Regions from separate parts of the Streptomyces sp. NPDC001728 genome, predicted to be linked through region 1. Evidence: riboswitches for the same ligand, from Rfam matches in the RefSeq annotation. Region 1 holds a riboswitch; each other region holds the start of a gene.
The links. Region 1 has a riboswitch for cyclic di-AMP ahead of ABT154_RS09340 (LysM peptidoglycan-binding domain-containing protein). Riboswitches for the same ligand answer to the same signal wherever they lie in the genome.
Positions count from the first base shown of each region.

Region 1 (6,504 bases):
CGACGGCGAGACCTGGGAACTCTTCGCGGGCGCCGCCGCGGAACCGGCCAACCGGCGGGCCATCATCGACAACACCACCGGCAACCGCTACGACGGCGCCTGGCTGGACGCCCTCGTGCAGCGCTCCGTCGCCCGCTCCTCCGCCACGGCCTTCCGCAGCTACCTCGACTCCTGGTCCCGCGCAGACTTCCACGAGCGGGTCCGCGACAACCCCACCCCGGTGCTGCTCGTCGTCGGGGCCCACGACCCCGCCCTCGGCAGCGAGGCGATGGAGTCGACCTGGCTGCGCTGGTACCCCAACGCCCGCCTCGAAGTCCTCAAGGACGCCGGTCACTACGCCCCCGAGGAGACCCCGGAGGCCCTGGCGGGAGCCATCGAGGCCTTCCTGGCCGCCTGACCGGCGAAGAAGGGACCTTCCGCGCCGTCACCAGGGACCGAAGTCCCGGGTGACGGCCCGGCCACCGGGCATCCGACGGGTGAAGGGTGCGCGAGCGCACCGGCCGGAGGGACGGAAGGGCGGGAGACCGATGACGGAGCGGACCGGTCACGGGCACGGCGAGCAGGAGCGGGGCGGTCAGGGGCACGACGGGCAGGCACAGGGCGCGCACGAACCGGGCGGTGACGGCCGGGACGGAGCGCGCGGTCATGTGCTCGTCGGGGTCGACGGCTCCGAGTCCGCGCTGCGCGCGGTGGAGACCGCCGCACAGGAGGCCCGGTCGCACGGAGCGCGACTGAGCGTCGTCCACGCCTTCGTTTGGCCGCTGCTCCACGTTCCCCTCGGCCCCTCGGCGTACGGTCCGCCCGGCGGTGGTCTCCGCCAGCAGGCCCAGGACGTCGTCGACACGGCCGTCGCCCGCGCCCGGGCCTGCGCACCGGAGGTCGACGTCACGGGGGAGGTCATCGAGGGGGAACCCCTCACCGTGCTGGCCACCCGGTCCCGCTCGGCCGCGCTCGCGGTGGTCGGAAGCCGGGGCGCGGGCGCGTTCACGGGCCTCCTGATCGGCTCGGTCGCGGTCCACCTCGCGGCCCACGCCGCCTGCCCCGTGCTGGTGGTCCGGGGCCGCGAGCGGCCGAGCGGGCCCGTCCTGCTCGCCGTCGACGGTTCCGCCGACTCCGACGCGGCCGTCGAGTTCGCCTTCGCCGAGGCCGCGGCCCGGGGCGCCGAACTGCTCGCGGTGCACGCCTGGACCCCGACGACCGGCCCCGCCGACCTCACCCCGCTCTTCCACGGCACGGAGGAGATCCGGGGCGAGGAGGGGCGCGTCCTCGACGGGGCGCTCGCGGCGGCGGTGGCCCGCCGGCCCGGCCTCCCGGTCGAGCGGCGCCTCGTACGGGGCAGGACCCGCCCGGTCCTGCTCGCGGAGAGCGCCGATGCCCAGCTCGTGGTGACGGGCGCCCGGGGGCGCGGCGGATTCGCGGGACTGCTGCTCGGCTCGGTCAGCCAGGCCCTGCTGCACCACGCGGAGTGCCCGGTCGCCGTCGTCCGGGGGTGACCCCGGCGCCGAGGTGTCTACCCTGGAGTAACGGCCAGGGGACGGACGGATCGTTTCGCCCTGTCGCCCGGAGCCGCGTGACGGAAGGGCGGCCGAGGATGTTCTTCAGCGATCGCACGGACGCGGGACGCCGGCTCGCGGCCCGCCTCGACCGGTTCAAGGGTGACGACGTCGTGGTGCTAGGTCTTCCGCGCGGGGGAGTGCCGGTGGCCGCGGAGGTCGCCGACGCCCTCGGCGCACCGCTGGACATCTGTCTCGTACGCAAGCTGGGCGTGCCCCGGCAGCCGGAGCTGGCGATGGGCGCGCTCGGCGAGGGCGGCGTACGGGTGCTCAACGAACGGGTGCTGCGGGAGACCGGGGTCGACGAGCGCGAACTCGCCGCCGTGGAGGAGCGCGAGCACCTCGAACTGGAGCAGCGCGGTCGCCGCTACCGGGGGAGCAGACCGGCCGTGCCCCTGGAGGGGCGCACGGTCCTGATCGTCGACGACGGGCTCGCCACCGGGGCCACCGCCCTCGCGGCCTGCCGGGTGGTACGGGCCAGGGGCGCCGCCCGGATCGTGCTGGCGGTCCCGGTCGCACCGCACGGCTGGACGGCCCGGCTCGGCGGCGAGGCCGACGAGACCGTGAGCGTCCGCACGCCGGAGCCGTTCTACGCGATCGGCCAGTTCTACCAGGACTTCTCCCAGACCCCCGACGCCGAGGTGGTCGCCTGCCTCGACCGGATCCGTGCCGCGCACGACCCGGTCGTCCAGGACGCGGACGTCCGCGTCCCGCTCCCCGGGGTCACCCTCGCCGGGCGGCTCGCGGTGCCCGAAGGCGCCACCGGCATCGTCCTGTTCGCCCACGGGAGCGGCAGCGGCCGGCACAGTCCGCGCAACCGTGCCGTCGCCGCCGCGCTCAACCGGGCGGGCCTCGGCACGCTCCTGTTCGACCTGCTCACGGAGGCCGAGGCGGTCGACCGGGCCCATGTCTTCGACACCCCGCTGCTCGCAGGCCGGCTCGCGGGAGCCACGGAATGGCTGGCCGGGGAGCCGGTCAGCGACGGCCTGCCGCTCGGGTACTTCGGGGCCAGTACGGGAGCGGCCGCCGCGCTGTGGGCGGCGGGCGACCCGGCTTCGCCGGTGGCCGCGGTCGTCTCGCGCGGCGGCCGGCCGGACCTCGCGGCCGACCACCTGGCGCGGGTCCGCGCGCCGACGCTGCTCGTGGTCGGAGGCAGGGACGTGCCGGTCCTCGACCTCAACCGGCGGGCGCGGTCGCTGTTGCGCTGCGAGAGCCGGCTCGAGGTCGTGGAGGGCGCCACCCATCTGTTCGAGGAGCCGGGCGCCCTGGAGGAGGTGGCGGAGCTCGCCACCTCCTGGTTCACCAGGCATTTCCGGGATCAGTAGGCGCTGTTGACGTTGTCGATGGAGCCGTAGCGGTCGGCCGCGTAGTTGCAGGCGGCGGTGATGTTGGCGACCGGGTCGAACAGGTCCATGGCCGTACCGGGTACGTGGTAGGCCTGGAAGGTCGGCTCGATGACCTGGAGCAGACCCTTGGAGGGCGTGCCGGCCGACGCGTTGGAGTCCCAGAGGTTGATGGCCTGGGGGTTGCCCGAGGACTCGCGCATCACATTGCGGAGGATGCCGTCGTACGAGCCGGGGATGCCGCGCTGGGCCATGATGTCCAGCGACTCGCGGATCCAGCCGTCGAGGTTGTCGGCGTACCGGGTGGCCGCGGCCGGGGCGGCCTGGACGGCGGCCGGAGCGGCGACGGGCACGGCCTGGGCGGCGGAGGCGCCCGTGCCGGTGGCGACGGCGGCGGTGACGGGGGCGGTCCGGCGCTCGGAGCGACTCGCCCGCTCGGTGGTGGCGGAGGACTTCTTCGCCCGCTCGGTGGTCGCGGAGGTCTTCTTCGCCTGCGCGGGGGCGGGCTTCGCGGAATCCCGACGAATCGTCAGTTCAAGACCCGGATGAATAAGTGACGGATTGTCACCCACGGTCGCCCTGTTGGCTCGGTAAAGGTCCTTCCAGCCGCCCTGAATTCCCTTCTTCTTGGCGATGAGGGAAAGCGAGTCGCCACCGACGACGGTGTAGGTGCGTGCGGCGGCGGGGGCTGCCGGGGCCTTGGCCGGTGCTGCGAGGGCGGCCGGAGCGGCGGGGGCGGCGACGACACGGACGGCGATTTCCGGTGCTGCCGAAACGGGCGCGGCACTGGCTCCCGCGGGGGCGATCAGGGGCAGGGCGATGGCGGCCCCACCCGTCCCGACCAGCACCCATCCACGGGAGACGGGGTTGCGGCGGGAGCGGCGGTGCTTGGCGACTGCAGGCATGACGGTGTCCTCTCCGGCGCCTGCGGGGTGAGCTGTCGGGTTCGGACGGGAGATGTCCGGCCGCGCACACGCGGCTGCACCCCGAGCCGTCCCGGAATCCGGGCCGGCGTATTCGTGGGTCCCCCGCTCCTGCCGTCGGGTGAAAATAGAGGTATTTCGAGCGGTGGCAGGATTCGGCGATCCGCTCGAATGGAGGTGACCGTAGGCCAGTAATGCGATGGATAACAAGAGGGCCGGAGCGATGGCCTCCGTAAAGGATCACGGAATTCACGCAATTCAAGATCGACGGGAACTCCGCGCCGCGGAACTCCCTTGTCCGGTACGGCCTCGGCGGGCGACGGCCGGATGGGTGTCTCCGGAAAAGTGAGTCGCGTCACCAGGTGCCTAATGTCCGAATATGCGACGTAATTCGGTTAATAGGGAATCATGCCGTAAAGCCCCACCAGAGGTGTGTGCAGGGCGGGGTAAAAGTCGCAAACCGGACATTCTTCGTGAAAGATGGGGGCGACCCCGACCGAGGAGCCGCCCGGATGTCGCCCTCCACCCCTTTGCTCAGCCCCGACACCCTCGACCGCGAGGCCGTCGCGCTCTACGAGAGCGCGACCTGGCAGCGGATCGTCACGGACTGGACCGCCGCCCCCACCGCCGCCCCGGCTCCCACGGTTGCCCCGGCTCCCACGGTTGCCCCGGCCCCCACGGCCGTACCGGCCCCGCACGTGGAGAGATGGAGACGGCTGCTCACCGTCCCGGTGGACCGTCTCGTCGCCGACGCGCTCGACGCGCTCCCCCCGCCCCTGCCCGTCGAGCGCCGCCTGCCCGGCCGGCTCGGGGCGGTCCTGCCCGACCGGCTGCACTCCTGGCGCCGCATCGGACAGCCCGAACTGCGCCCCTCCGTCCACCTCGGCTACGCGCGCCTGGTGCTGACGGAGTGGGGCTGGCAGAACGCCCCCTACAAGCTGCGCGACGCCCGGGGGGCCCGGTGCGTCTGCGGCGCCCTGCTCGCCGCCCACCGCCTCGGCTACGGCGGGGCGACGACGATGAACGAGGCCGCCGCCTGGATCATGACCGAGCTGCGCTCGCGCGGCTGGCACGAGCTGATCGGACCGTGGAACAGGGCTCCCGGCCGTACGGCGGCCGACGCGGTGGCCCTGCTCGATGCCACGATCCACCGCGCCGCGCTCGCGGGCCGCTGACGCGGCCCCGGCTCACCCGCTGATGCTCGGTGCCCCGGTCTCGATGTGGCCGGTGTACCGGCGCGACCAGGTCCCGTCGATGTCGGCGAGGATCGTGAAGTCGTACCAGCCGTTGGTGTAGGCCACCGCGTTGAAGAAGTCCTCGCGGGTGGAGTTCGCCGGGACGGTGTACGTCCACGGGCCGTCCGTACGGTAGGCGTTCGAGCGGACGGTGAAGGTCACCGGCCCGGCCGAGGTGTTGCTCAGCTTGAAGTACAGGGCCGTCCTGCCCGTGCCCGGTTCGGTCGCGAACCGGGCCGCCACCTCGATGGCCTTGCCCGCCTTGGACGCGTCGCCGATGAAGCGGCGCAGGAAGCGGTTGGGGCCCATCATGGAGATGTCGTACTTGCCGGAGCCCGACCCCAGGCCGATGTTGAAGTAGTCGGACGCGGTGGCGCCGGCGTCGACCGTGTACTGCCAGGCGGCCGTGTCGCGGTACTGGTGGGGGTGGATCGAGAAGTGCGCCGCCCGCTTGGCCTCGGTTCCCTGGTTGGTCATCGAGAACCAGGCCAGGATCTTTCCGGCGGCGCCGAACTCGAAGCGGTCGAGGTTGCCGTTCACCTGGTAGGGCAGGGCGCGGGCCGGCCGGGTGCCGGACTCCTGCGCGGGCAGGGCGTTGTTCTGCGGCGCCGGGTTGGGCAGCGGGCCGCAGGTGGACTGGCCGATGACCTTCGCCGTGGCCGGAAGGCCGGCCGGCACCCCGTACACCGGGTGGGCGAAGTCGAACACGCCGGTCAGGTCGCCCGTCACCTTCCGCCGCCAGGCACTGATGTTGGGGCAGGTGGCCGGGGTGCCGAGGGCCGCCGTCCAGCTCTCCATGAAGCGGAGCACGGAGGTGTGGTCGAAGACCTCGGAGCTCACCCAGCCGCCCCGGGTCCACGGGGACATGACAATCATGGGGACGCGGAAGCCGAGGCCGATCGGGACGCCGTCGAGGTACTCGCCCGGCGTGCCGGGCGGGGCGACCGGCGGCGGCACATGGTCGAAGAAGCCGTCGTTCTCGTCGTAGTTGAGGAAGAGCACGGTCGAGTCGAAGACCTCGGCGTCGGCCGCGAGCGCGCGGTAGACCAGGTCGACGAAGTGTGCGCCGTCCCCGGGCGGGGCGTACGGGTGCTCCGAGAACGCCTCGCTCGCCACCACCCACGACACCTGCGGCAGCGTCCCGGCGACGACGTCGGCGCGGATCGCCGCCGCGATGTCGTCCGGGGTCGAACCGGTCACCTTGGGGACCGAGCCCATGCCGCGGTCGTAGAGCGGGTCGCCGGGGCGCGCGTCGGTGAACTTCTTGAAGTACGCGAGACCGTTGTCGCCGTAGTTGTCCTGCGCGTTCTGGTAGAGCTTCCAGCTCACCCCGGCCCGCTGGAGCGCCTCGGCGTACGTCTCCCAGGTGAGGCCCGACTCGTCGCCGCCGTCCTTGCTGGAGCCGTCGACCTTCCCGCTCCACAGGAAGGTGCGGTTGGGGCCGGTGGCG
Region 1 is NZ_JBEOZK010000004.1:314,748-321,251, forward strand. It holds gene ABT154_RS09325 (alpha/beta fold hydrolase) at 1-397, shown strand, start outside; gene ABT154_RS09330 (universal stress protein) at 528-1,493, shown strand; gene ABT154_RS09335 (phosphoribosyltransferase family protein) at 1,592-2,878, shown strand; gene ABT154_RS09340 (LysM peptidoglycan-binding domain-containing protein) at 2,872-3,801, opposite strand; cyclic di-AMP (ydaO/yuaA leader) riboswitch at 3,806-3,962, opposite strand; gene ABT154_RS09345 (DUF6197 family protein) at 4,332-4,994, shown strand; gene ABT154_RS09350 (phosphocholine-specific phospholipase C) at 5,007-6,504, opposite strand, start outside.

Region 2 (6,504 bases), on a different contig from region 1:
CGGGTGGAGGCCTTCGCGCTGTTCAACGTCTACTACCAGGCGGGCATCCTCCTCGGGCCGCTCGTCGGGGTGGCCCTGACAGGGGTGTCGTTCCGGCTGACGTGCGTGGTGGCGGCGGTCCTCTTCGCCGGGCTGACCCTCGTACAACTCCGGTACATGCCCGTGAGGGCGGGGAAGGCGGCGCGGGCCGGGGAGGTGCGGGGGCAGTTCCGCACGGTCCTCGCCCACCGCACCTTCTGGCTGTTCTCGCTCGCGATGACCGGCTCGTACGTGCTGTCCTTCCAGGTCTATCTGGCGCTGCCGCTCGCGGCCGGCGGGACGGGCCCCACGACCGCGCTCTTCGTCGTCTCGGCGCTGGTCGCGCTCGCCGGGCAGCTGCGGATCACCGCCTGGTGCAAGCGGCGGCTGAGCCGGGAGCGGTGTCTGGTCCTCGGGCTCGCCCTGATGGGCGGCGCGTTCCTGCTCCCGGCCGCGCTCGGCCGGGGGCTGGTGGGGCTGCTGCTGTGCGCGGCGGTCCTGGCGGTGGCGAACGCGGTGCTCTACCCCTACGAGATGGACACCGTCGTCGCCCTGTCCCGGGGGCGCTGGGTGGCCACCCACTACGGGCTCTACAACACGGTGTGCGGGATCGGGATCACCCTCGGGAACCTGGGCACGGGCGCGCTGCTCGACGTGACCGGGTGGTCGGCGCTGCCGTGGCTCGCGCTGTGCGCGGTGGGACTGGGGTGCGCGGCGGCGATGGCGCTGCTCGCCCGGGGCGGGCGCCTGGCGGAGGAAGCCGCTCCGGCGGACTGAGCGCGCCTGGCGGAGGAACCCGCCCCGGCGGACTGGACGGCGGGATCGAGGGGCTGAGCGTCCGCCCCGCCCGTCCACCCGCCGGTCGCCCCCGCCGTACGCCAGTCGGCCCCGTGGAAGTCGCCGCCCTCCGGGGCGGCGGCCACCCTGGGAGGGCGCGGTGCGGACCGCGGCCGGGTACGGACCGGGCAGGAGACCACAGGTGCGGCACCCCCTAGGAGCGGCGGGCGGCAGGCGGCGGGGCGGCGAGGGCCGTCCCGAGTACGGCGGTGCCCGGCGGTTCATCCGCGCGCTGCCCCCGCTGCTCATCGTGGGCGGTGTCGTGTTCGACGTGGCGACGCCGGATCCGTACACCGCCTCGCCGATGCTCGCCGCCGCCCCGCTGATCGCCGCGCCCTTCTTCTCGATGCTCACGACGCTGCTCACCGGGATCGCCGCCGTCCTCGCCTCCGTCGGGCTGCACCTCTCCAACGGCACCGCGGACGATGTGCCGGCCCTCACCGAGACCCTGACCGTCGTCACCGTCTCCGCGCTCGCCCTCCTCATCAACCGGGTCGTGCGCCGCAGCGGCGAACGGCTCGCCTCGGCGCGGGTCATCGCCGAGACCGCGCAGAAGGCGGTGCTGCCGACGCCCGCCGAGCGGATCGGCGGACTGCAGTGCGCGGCGCGTTACGAGGCGGCGCACGCGGACGCGTTCATCGGCGGCGACCTGTTCGCCGTCCAGGACACCCCCTACGGGGTGCGGCTCGTCCTCGGGGACGTCCGGGGCAAGGGCATGGACGCGGTCGAGGCCGTCGCCGTCGTCATCGGGGCCTTCCGGGAGGCGGCCGAGCAGGAACGGAACCTGGAGGGTGTGGCGCAGCGCCTCGAGAGGGCGCTGACCCGGGAGGGCACCCGCAGGGAAGGGCTCGACGCCTTCGAGGGGTTCACCACCGCCGTCCTCGCCGAGATCCCGCCCGGTGACGGCAGCGGCACCTTCGACGGTTTCGTACGGGTGGTCAACCGCGGCCATCCGCCCCCGCTGCTGCTGTACGGGGACGGGCGGCTCGACGTGCTGGAGCCGGGCGAGCCCGCGCTGCCGCTGGGCATGGGCGATCTCGCGGGGTGGCCGGACCGGGCCGAGGCGCGGCCGTTCCCGCCGGGCGCGACGCTGCTCTTCTACACCGACGGCCTCTCCGAGGCGCGGGACGCGGCGGGCGTCTTCTACGACCCGGTGTCACGGCTCGCCGGCCGGATCTTCCCGGGTCCCGAGGAACTGCTCGACGCGCTCGCGGACGACGTACGACTGCACACGGGCGGCGGGTCGACGGACGACATGGCGCTGCTCGCGGTGAGCCGTCCGTCGGAGGGGCAGCAGGGGCGGCGGCGGACGATGCCGGTGGTGCCGCCGGGCAGGCCCGGTCACCGCTCGTAGTCACGGGGTGTCGCTGCGATAACAATTGACATAACGTCAGATCGCGCGGCTTCCGCGGCCCCTTTCTGAACCGGGGTCAACTCGGGCCATTCTCTACCATTTCAATGAATGATCAAGAGGAACGGCTTGGAATCGGGAGCCCCTGTCTATTAACGTTCGATAACGCAGCGCGGTCGTTTCAGCCGTCGCAAGAGGCGGCACCGTGCGCACGCGCCGAATCCTGAAGAGGAACCGGGGAACCACTACTTGGGGTGAATCGGGCCATTCGCACCTGTGCGAGCGTGCCCGTAGGAGACCTTCCTGCTCCGAACCCGTCAGCTAACCCGGTAGGCGAGAAGGAAGGAAAGGAGCGCGCCTTCGTGGCGTCCAACACTCCCGCACCCGAAGCCCCCTTCGATGCCTTCGGTGGTGGTGCGGGTCCCGCCGCCCCGGACACCGAGTGGAACCCCACCGAGGGATCCCTCCGCGCCGGCGGCCGGCACCGGGTCGTCAAGCAGCGCTCCAACTTCGCCCGTTCCTCCACCGTCCTCGGCGTCGGCGTCATCGCCGCCGTCGGCGCCGGCGGTCTCGCCACCGCGCAGGAGAAGCCCCCGGTCGCGATCTCGCTCCCGGACCTTCCCGACCTCCCGGACCTCGGCCTCCCGGACGCCCACGACCTCCCGGGTGTCGGGGACCTCCTCCCCGACGAGACCCCCGAGACGGTCAGCGCGGCCCGGGCCAACCCGAACCCGCTGACCGCCGCCGCGTACACCACCCTCGACGAGCGGCAGGGCGCCGACACCCAGCAGGGTGCGGGGGCCGAGCAGCTCGACAGGACCGCGGCCGGCACCGGCAACGCGGGTGAGGCCCTGCGCGCCCGCATCCTCCAGCAGGCCGAGCAGCAGCAGGCCTCCGCCGACGCCGCCGACATGGCCGCCGCGGAGAAGGCGGCGGCCGAGAAGGCCGCGGCCGAGGCGGCGGTCAAGGCCGACGCGGCGGAGAAGGCGGCGGCCGAGGCCAAGGCGAAGGCCGAGGCGGAAGCGAAGGCCAAGGCGGAGGCGGCGGCCAGGGCGAAGGCGGAGGCCGAGCGGCTCGCCGCGCTGGCCGCGAGCTACTCGCTGCCCGTCTCCTCCTACACCCTCACCGCCACGTACATGCAGTCCGGCTCGATGTGGTCCTCCGGCCACCACACCGGCCTCGACTTCGCCGCTCCCACTGGCACCCCGCTCAAGGCGGTGCACGGCGCGACCGTGAAGTCCGCCGGCTGGTCCGGCTCGTACGGCTACCGGATCGTCCTGGAGCTGTCGGACGGCACCGAGGTCTGGTACTGCCACCTCTCGTCCATGACGGTCGGCGCGGGCCAGACCGTGGGCACCGGCGAGACCATCGGCCGCGTCGGCGCCACCGGCAACGTCACCGGCGCCCACCTCCACATGGAGGTGCACACGCCCGGCGGCGACGGCATCGACCCGGCGGACTGGCTCCGCTCCAAGGGCCTCACCCTCTGAGGCCGGGGACCTCGTAGGGGCCCGGGCGCATCCCCTACGGAAGGCGCCCCGGAGCCCCTACGGAATACGCCCGGCGGCGCGGAAGGTTGACCGATCATGACCGCTCTCCGCCCGCTGGGCAGCTCCGACCTGCACGTCTTCCCCCTCGCCCTGGGCGGCAACGTCTTCGGCTGGACCGCCGACGAGGCGCAGTCCTTCGCCGTCCTCGACGCCTACGCCGCCGCGGGCGGCAACTTCGTCGACTCGGCCGACGTCTACTCCGCCTGGGCCGAGGGCAACGAGGGCGGCGAGTCCGAGACCGTCATCGGCCGCTGGCTCGCCTCCCGCGGCAACCGCGAGGACATCGTCGTCGCCACCAAGGTCGGCGCCCACCCCCACTTCAAGGGGCTCTCCGCCACCACCATCAAGGCCGGCGCGGAGGAGTCGCTGCGCCGCCTCGGCACCGACCACATCGACCTCTACTACACGCACTTCGACGACGAGTCGGTGCCCGTGGAGGAGATCGTCACCGCGCTCGACCAGCTGGTGAAGGACGGCAAGGTGCGCGCCGTCGCCGCGTCCAACATCTCCCCGGAGCGGCTGCGCGCCTCCCTCGACTTCGCCGAGTCCGAGGGCCTGGCCCGTTACGTGGCCCTCCAGCCGCACTACAACCTGGTCTCCCGCGACACCTACGAGGGCCCGCTCCTGGAGACCGTCGAGCGGGCCGGGCTCTCCGCCGTCCCGTACTACGGTCTCGCGGCCGGATTCCTCACCGGCAAGTACCGTCCCGGCACCACCGTCGACAGCGTCCGCGCCGCCGGGGCCGGCGGGCACCTGGACACCGAGCGGGGCCGGGCCGTGCTCTCCGCGCTCGACACGGTCGCCGAGGCGCACGGCGCGGAACTCGCCACCGTCGCCCTCGCCTGGCTCGCCGCCCGCCCGACGGTCGCCGCGCCGATCGCCTCGGCGCGTACGGTCGAGCAGGTCCCGGCGCTCGTCGCCGCCGCCGGCCTCACCCTCACGGAGGCCGAGCTGACCCTCCTGACCGAGGCGTCGGCCTGACGGAGGTCTCAGCCCGGGGGCGCTCGTCCGGCTAGCTGCGGTACGGGTTGTAGCCGCCGTAGTCCAGGTACTGCGGCGGCGCCCACGCCCGGCCCGTCGCCCGCGCCGCGTACGTGAGCGCGGGGGACGCGACCTCCCTGCGCTGCCACAGATGGTGCAGCAGCTCCTGCTCACGGGCCGGGAAGTCGGGGCCCGCCGTGCCGCGCCGGGCCCGGTTCCGCAGGAACGCCAGGGTCGTCGCGAAGGACTCGTACTCGCCGACCGCCCGCGAGGCCGGCGGCCCGTACGTGCGCGCGGCGAAGGCCCGGGCCAGCCGGCGGGCGCGCATCGAGGAGAGCGCGAGCGGCTCGGCGGGGGAGATCCAGCCGGCCGCCGCGTACGCCGGGAGCTCCCCGGATATCGTGCGCAGCTCCCACTGCCGGCTCCACACCGCGAGCCAGGTCAGCAGGCCGAAGGCCGGGACCATGAGCGCCCCGTACACCGCGTAGAAGGCCAGCGGGCCGCCGAACGTGGCCGAGCCGTTCCACGCGGCGTGCAGCCCCATCGCGAGCAGCAGCCCGGCGATGGGCAGCAGCACCTTGCGGAGCCGCTTGCCGCGCGGTGCGAGAGCGGCGAGACCGAAGCCGATGCCGGTGAGCACGGTGAAGAGCGGGTGCGCGAACGGCGACATCACGACCCGTACGAAGAAGGTCGCGGCGGTCACCGAGCCGAGGCCGGAGGCGCCGAACTCCTGGTCCTCGCCGAAGGCGTTGCCGAGGTACAGGATGTTCTCGGTGAACGCGAAGCCGGTCGCGGTGAATCCGGCGATCACGACCCCGTCGACGAGGCCGCCGAAGTGCCGCCGCCGGAAGAGGAAGAGCAGCAGGACCGCCGCCGCCTTGGCACTCTCCTCCACCACGGGCGCGACCACCGTGGCGCCCAGGGTGTCCGCCGAAGCGGGGTCGGCGGTGGCCGTCGCGATCCAGCGGACGGCGAAGGAGTTCGCCAGGATCGCGACGAGCGCGGCGGCGAAGGCTCCCCACGCGAACGCGAAGAGCAGGTTCTTCCAGGGCCCCGGCTCGACCCGGTCGAGCCAGCGGAACGCGGCCATCAGCAGCGGTACGGGGAACACGGCGAGGCCCAGGCCGACGAGGAAGCCCTCGGTGCCGGTCTGCTCGCGGACCAGCGCCAGGATGACCAGGGCGCAGATCGCGAGCACGGCGACGAGGGTGACGGCCCGGAGGACCCGGCTGCGCCAGAAGTCCCTGCGGGGCCGGTAGCGCCACTGGGACCGGTCGGCGACGGCAGGGAAGGACGGCTCCTCGGTGTCCCGGTGGGGGACGGGAGCGGCCTCGGGGCCGGCTGCGGTTTCGCCGGGGGCGGGGTTCGACACGTGAGCGACCCTAACGACCCGCACCGACAGCGGGCGAGGCAGTTACGGGACCCGGTCATGTTCGTGACCGGGCCCCCGCCCCGTCGCCCCGGTCACTTCCTCCGGAAGAGCAGGTCGTGCACGACATGGCCCTTGTCCAGGCCCTGTCCCTCGAAGCGGGTGACCGGACGGAAGTCGGGCCGGGGCGCGTAACCGCCGTCTTCCTGGGTGTTCTCGAAGTCCGGGTGCGCGGAGAGCACCTCCAGCATCCGCTCCGCGTACTCCTCCCAGTCCGTGGCGCAGTGCAGCACGCCGCCGGGCTTCAGCCGGGTCGCGAGGAGGCCGAGGAACTCGGGCTGGATCAGCCGCCGCTTGTGGTGGCGGGCCTTGGGCCACGGGTCCGGGAAGTAGACCCG
Region 2 is NZ_JBEOZK010000001.1:611,864-618,367, forward strand. It holds gene ABT154_RS02850 (MFS transporter) at 1-795, shown strand, start outside; gene ABT154_RS02855 (PP2C family protein-serine/threonine phosphatase) at 998-2,209, shown strand; cyclic di-AMP (ydaO/yuaA leader) riboswitch at 2,411-2,557, shown strand; gene ABT154_RS02860 (M23 family metallopeptidase) at 2,569-3,696, shown strand; gene ABT154_RS02865 (aldo/keto reductase) at 3,793-4,737, shown strand; gene ABT154_RS02870 (PrsW family intramembrane metalloprotease) at 4,769-6,109, opposite strand; gene trmB (tRNA (guanosine(46)-N7)-methyltransferase TrmB) at 6,202-6,504, opposite strand, start outside.
Region 2: linked by a shared signal. The riboswitch ahead of ABT154_RS02860 (M23 family metallopeptidase) and the one ahead of ABT154_RS09340 (LysM peptidoglycan-binding domain-containing protein) in region 1 are both predicted to bind cyclic di-AMP.

Region 3 (6,504 bases), on a different contig from region 1:
GGCGCCGGCGGCTCGCTCAACGGCACGACGAGCTTCGAGCGCACCAACTACTTCGAGACCATGCCCACGCACCAGCTGGAGCTCGCGCTCTGGCTGGAGGCCGACCGCATGGGCTCGCTGCTCGCCGCCCTGGACGACGAGTCCATGGAGAACCAGCGGGACGTCGTCAAGAACGAGCGCCGCCAGCGCTACGACAACGTGCCGTACGGCACGGCCTTCGAGAAGCTGACCGCCCTCGCCTACCCGGAGGGCCACCCGTACCACCACACCCCGATCGGCTCCATGGCCGACCTGGACGCGGCGACCCTGGAGGACGCGCGGAACTTCTTCCGCACGTACTACGCCCCGAACAACGCGGTGCTGTCGGTCGTCGGCGACATCGACCCGGAGCAGACCCTCGCCTGGGTCGAGAAGTACTTCGGCTCCATCCCCGGCCACGACGGCAAGCCCGCACCGCGCCCCGGCGACCTCCCCGAGGTCATCGGAGAGCAGCTGCGCGAGGTCGTCGAGGAGGAGGTCCCGGCCCGCGCGCTGATGGCCGCCTACCGGCTGCCGCACGACGGCACGCGCGAGTGCGACGCCGCCGACCTGGCCCTGACGGTCCTCGGCGGAGGCGAGTCCTCCCGTCTGCACAACCGGCTGGTCCGCCGTGACCGCACGGCCGTCGCCGCCGGCTTCGGCCTGCTGCGGCTCGCCGGGGCGCCGTCGCTCGGCTGGCTGGACGTCAAGACGTCCGGCGGCGTCGAGGTCCCGCAGATCGAGGCGGCCGTCGACGAGGAGCTGGCCCGCTTCGCCGCCGAGGGCCCCACGCCCGAGGAGATGGAGCGCGCCCAGGCGCAGTTGGAGCGCGAGTGGCTCGACCGCCTCGGCACCGTCGCGGGTCGCGCCGACGAACTGTGCCGCTTCGCCGTGCTGTTCGGTGACCCGCAGCTCGCCCTGACGGCCGTGGACCGCGTCCTGGACATCACCGCCGAGGAGGTGCAGGCCGCCGCCGCGGCCAAGCTGCGCCCCGACAACCGCGCGGTGCTGGTCTACGAGCCCCTGGCGACCGAACAGAGCGAGAGCGACAGCGACGAGGAAGAGGGGGCGGACCAGTGACCGACACTGCCGCGTCTTTGACGAGCATGGACTTCCACCCGCAGCCGGCGCCCGGTGTCGCTCGCCCCTGGGCCTTCCCGGCCCCGGACCGCGGCGCCCTGGACAACGGTCTGACGCTGCTCACCAGCCACCGTCCCGGCCAGCAGGTCGTGGCCGTGGAGATCTTCCTGCCGGCCCCGCTGGACGCCGAGCCCGCCGGGCTCGACGGCGTCGCGACCATCATGGCCCGCGCGCTCTCCGAGGGCACCGACAAGCACAGTGCCGAGGAGTTCGCGGCCGAGCTGGAGCGCTGCGGCGCCACGCTCGACGCGCACGCGGACCACCCGGGCGTACGGGTCTCCCTGGAGGTCCCGGTCTCCCGGCTGCACAAGGCGCTCGGGCTGCTCTCCGAGGCCCTGATCGCCCCGGCGTTCCTGGACACCGAGGTCGAGCGTCTGGTGCGCAACCGGCTGGACGAGATCCCGCACGAGACCGCCAACCCGGCCCGTCGCGCGGCCAAGCAGCTCTCCAAGGAGCTGTTCCCGGCCGAGTCCCGGATGTCCCGGCCGCGCCAGGGCACGGAGGAGACCGTCGAGGCGATCGACGCCGCCGCCGTCCGCGCCTTCTTCGAGGCGCACGTCCGGCCCGCGACGGCCACCGCCGTGGTCGTCGGCGACCTGACCGGCGTCGACCTGGACAAGGTCCTCGCGGAGACCCTGGGTGCCTGGACCGGCGAGCCGGCCGAGCCGCTCCCGATGCCGCCGATCACCGCGGACGACACCGGACGGGTCGTCATCGTGGACCGTCCGGGCGCCGTCCAGACCCAGTTGCTGATCGGCCGCATCGGCGCCGACCGGCACGCCCGCGTCTGGCCGGCCCAGGTGCTGGGCTCTTACTGCCTCGGTGGCACCCTCACCTCGCGACTCGACCGGGTCCTGCGCGAGGAGAAGGGCTACACCTACGGCGTGCGGGCCTTCGGGCAGGTGCTCCGCTCGGACGCCGAGGGGAACGGCGCCGCGATGCTCGCCATCAGCGGTTCCGTCGACACCCCCAACACGGGCCCGGCTCTCGACGACCTGTGGAGGGTGCTGCGCACCCTGGCAGCCGAGGGGCTCACGGACGCGGAGCGCGAGACGGCCGTGCAGAACCTGGTGGGCGTCGCGCCGCTCAAGTACGAGACGGCCGCCTCGGTCGCCGGGACGCTCGCCGACCAGGTCGAGCAGCACCTCCCGGACGACTACCAGGCGCAGTTGTACGCGCGCCTGGCCGAGACCGGCACGGTCGAGGCGACCGCGGCCGTGGTCAGCGCCTTCCCGGTGGACCGGCTCGTCACCGTCCTGGTGGGCGACGCGGCGCAGATCGCGGAGCCGGTGCGCGCGCTCGGCATCGGTGAAGTGACGGTCGTGACCGGCTGATTCCGGTCGCCGAACCGGCAACGGAGAACCCCGACGGGATAGTTCGTCGGGGTTCTCCGCTTTGTCCGTATTGACGGTAAGTCTCATCGTATGGCCTGTGGCATGTCTTACAAAAAGCGCGTCTGGTTGGTGATCGACAGGCGATCCGCATAGCGTCGGTGCGGCTGTTCGCCAGTTGCACGCGCCGCATCCGCGGCATCGGACAGTCATCGCCGAGTCCCCGTCAGGCGCGAGCCTGGGGAGCCGGGGACCCACGCGTAGTCCCTGGGGTGAATCGGGCGCCTTCGTCTCGTACGGAGGGGCTCGTAGGAGACCTTCCTGCTCCGAACCCGTCAGCTAACCCGGTAGGCGAGAAGGAAGGAAAGGACCAGCCCCTCCATGGCGTTCACCCGTGCCACCGGGAAGCATCGTGCTCCGAGCCGGACGGTGCGCCGCACGGCGGGCATCGCCGGCGTCGCGACGCTCGCCACCACCGGCGTCATCGGAACCCTCGCCTCCCCGGCGCTCGCCGCCGACACGGACAACCGCTCCGTCGAGGACACCGGCCTCACCCGGGTCATCACCGAGGACTCCCTCGCGGACCGGCTCAACGCCCAGGCCGACGCCCAGGACCGGGAGGCCTTCGAGGCCGCCGCCAAGGCGAAGGCCCAGGCCGAGGCGAAGCGCAAGGCCGAGGCCCGCGCCAAGGAGATCCGTCAGGCCAAGGAGCGCGCCGCCCGCGAGGCCGAGCGCCGTCGTCTGGCCTCCTTCCAGCTCCCCGTCGACGGCTCTTACGTGTCCACCGGCTACAAGACCGGCGGCTCGCTCTGGTCCTCCGGCAGCCACTCCGGCATCGACTTCCACGCCGCCTACGGCAGCAACGTCGTCTCCGTCGGCTCCGGCACCGTCGTCGAGGCCGGCTGGGGCGGCGCGTACGGCAACAACATCGTCATCCGGATGCACGACGGCACGTACACCCAGTACGGCCACCTGTCCTCCATCGACGTGTACGTCGGCCAGAGCGTCGAGCCCGGCCAGCACATAGGCGTCTCCGGCTCGACCGGCAACTCGACCGGCCCGCACCTCCACTTCGAGGCGCGCACGAGCCCCGACTACGGCTCGGACATCAACCCGCTGTCCTACCTGCGCGCCCGCGGCGTCAACGTCTGACACCGGCGGCACGCATCACAAAAGCCCCGGCTCGTGCTGAGCCGGGGCTTTTCGTCGGTCGAAAACCCTTCACATTCCGTGCGGCCATCGGAAATACCCACGGGCTGCAATAGAGTCGGAGGCCGGGCGCGGAAAGGCGCCGATCGAATTGTCTCGCGCGACCAAGGCGGAGGTCGGACATGCGCATTCCCGCGCACTCGGTGTGCACGGCGATCCGGGACGACATCGTCTCCGGCGTCTTCGAGCGGGGGAGCCGGCTGACCGAGGACCAGCTCGCCCGTCGGTACGGGGTCTCCCGCGTCCCGGTCCGTGAGGCGCTGCGCACCCTGGAGTCGGAGGGCTTCGTCGTCACCCGCCGCCACGCGGGCGCCCAGGTCGCCGAGCCCACCGAGCAGGAGGCGGCCGATCTGCTCGACATGCGGGCGCTGCTCGAACCGCTGGGGGCGGCGCGGGCGGCCCAGCGGCGTACGGAGGCGCATCTCAAGGTCCTCCGCGGCCTGGTCAGGCTGGGTCAGGAGCGGGCCAGGCGCGGCCAGGGCGAGGATCTGCGCTCACTCGGCGGCTGGTTCCACGAGACGCTCGCGCAGGCCTCCGGGAGCCCCGCCCTGACGGCGCTGCTGACCCAGCTGCGGCACAAGATCGCCTGGATGTACGTGGTCGAGCAGCCCGAACGGCCGGTGGAGGCCTGGGCCGAGCACGGCGCGATCGTGGACGCCGTGGCGCGCGGCGACGCCGAGCGGGCGAGGGCGCTGACGGCGCTGCACGCGGAACGCTCGCAGGCGCTGCACCGGCTCAAGAGGCCGGACCGGGGCCGTGTGAGGGTTTCGCAACATGTCGTCAACACGGCGAGTGCCCGGAATTAACGCGGGCGCCGTATACAAGGAATGGGAATTCGGCGGGGGTGTTTCGGGGTGCCCGTATTATCTCTTGCTGCCGTCCGTCCTTTTGTGCTGCCGGGGAATCGGGCGGCACGAGAGGGCGAAAGAGGGCGCGTGAAAGTCCGGCGGAAAGCGAAGGGCCGTACCTGCCGGGGTTCCGGCGGGCACGGCCCTTCGTCGTACGGGTGGGTCGGGTGGACCCGGATCAGACGGTCTCGGGGAGCTCGTCCAGGCCCTCCGCGACCAGCTTCGCCAGGCGGTCCAGCGCGACCTCGGCGCCGTCGGCCTCCGAAGCGAGGACGATCTCCTCGCCGCCCTGCGCGCCCAGACCGAGCACCGCGAGCATGGAGGCGGCGTTCACGGGCGTGCCGTCGGACTTGGCGATCGTCACCGGAACGCCGGAAGCCGTGGCGGCACGGACGAAGATGGACGCGGGGCGGGCGTGCAGGCCCTCGGCCCAGCCGACGTTGACGCGGCGCTCAGCCATGGTGTTGCCCTTCAAGTCTTAAGCGGTTGTCTAGACCAGTCTCTCACGGGATGCTCCGTGCTCACGCCGACCTCGGACCCGGATCGGACCGCCTTTCGGCCCTTGTGTGCCGCGCCCGGCGTGCTCCTACCTTGCACGGCGCACCCCCGCCGCGCGACCGATGTCGCCGCTGTGTCGCGACCGTGTCGTGACCGGTGCCGGGGCCGGTGCCGCGACCGGTGCGGTGGCCGGTGCCGTGGCCGTGTCGCGGCCTTAGGCTGACCCCATGCAGAGCGCGTCGGAGCAGTCGGAAGCGGCGGACCAGCCGGACCACAGCTACCCCGACCACTGGGAAGCGGACGTGGTGCTGCGCGACGGAGGCACCGCGCGCATCAGGCCCATCACGGCCGACGACGCCGAGCGGCTCGTCAGCTTCTACGAGCAGGTCTCGGACGAGTCGAAGTACTACCGCTTCTTCGCCCCCTACCCGCGGCTCTCCGCCAAGGACGTCCACCGCTTCACCCACCACGACTTCGTGGACCGGGTGGGCCTCGCGGCGACCGTCGGCGGCGAGTTCATCGCCACCGTGCGCTACGACCGCATCGACGACCGCGGACTGCCCGCCTCCGCCCCGGCGGACGAGGCCGAGGTCGCCTTCCTCGTCCAGGACGCCCACCAGGGGCGCGGAGTCGCCTCCGCCCTGCTCGAACACATCGCGGCCGTCGCGCGCGAGCGGGACATCCGCCGCTTCGCCGCCGAGGTGCTCCCCGCCAACACCAAGATGATCAAGGTCTTCACGGACGCGGGCTACACCCAGAAGCGCAGCTTCGAGGACGGGTCCGTACGGCTCCACCTCGACCTCGAACCCACCGACCGCTCCCTCGCCGTGCAGCGCGCCCGGGAACAGCGGGCCGAGGCGCGCTCCGTACAACGACTCCTCAACCCCGGGTCCGTGGCCGTCGTCGGCGCCGGGCGCACCCCGGGCGGCGTCGGCCGGACCGTACTCCGCAACCTCCTCGGCGCGGGATTCACCGGACGCGTGTACGCGGTCAACGCTGCGCTGGGGGAGGGCGGCGGGAGCGCAGCCGGTGCCGTGGAGTTCGACGGCGTCCCCGCGTACCCCTCCGTCGGCGCCATCGGGGAACCCGTCGACCTCGCGATCGTCGCCGTCCCCGCCGAACGGGTGCCGGAGGCCGTCGCGGACTGCGGCGAGCACGGGGTGCGCGGCCTCGTCGTCCTCTCCGCCGGATACGCCGAGAGCGGGGCCGCCGGACGCGAGCGTCAGCGTGAGCTCGTACGCCAGGCACGTTCGTACGGAATGCGGATCATCGGACCCAACGCCTTCGGGATCATCAACACCGCCGCCGACGTCCGCCTCAACGCCTCCCTCGCCCCGCAGATGCCGGCCGCCGGGCGGATCGGGCTCTTCACCCAGTCCGGCGCGATCGGCATCGCCCTCCTCGCCGGGCTCCACCGGCGGGGTGCGGGCCTCTCCTCCTTCATCTCGGCCGGCAACCGC
Region 3 is NZ_JBEOZK010000013.1:41,681-48,184, reverse strand. It holds gene ABT154_RS20335 (M16 family metallopeptidase) at 1-1,098, shown strand, start outside; gene ABT154_RS20330 (M16 family metallopeptidase) at 1,125-2,492, shown strand; cyclic di-AMP (ydaO/yuaA leader) riboswitch at 2,693-2,858, shown strand; gene ABT154_RS20325 (M23 family metallopeptidase) at 2,871-3,641, shown strand; gene ABT154_RS20320 (GntR family transcriptional regulator) at 3,821-4,504, shown strand; gene ABT154_RS20315 (HPr family phosphocarrier protein) at 4,725-5,006, opposite strand; gene ABT154_RS20310 (bifunctional acetate--CoA ligase family protein/GNAT family N-acetyltransferase) at 5,272-6,504, shown strand, end outside.
Region 3: linked by a shared signal. The riboswitch ahead of ABT154_RS20325 (M23 family metallopeptidase) and the one ahead of ABT154_RS09340 (LysM peptidoglycan-binding domain-containing protein) in region 1 are both predicted to bind cyclic di-AMP.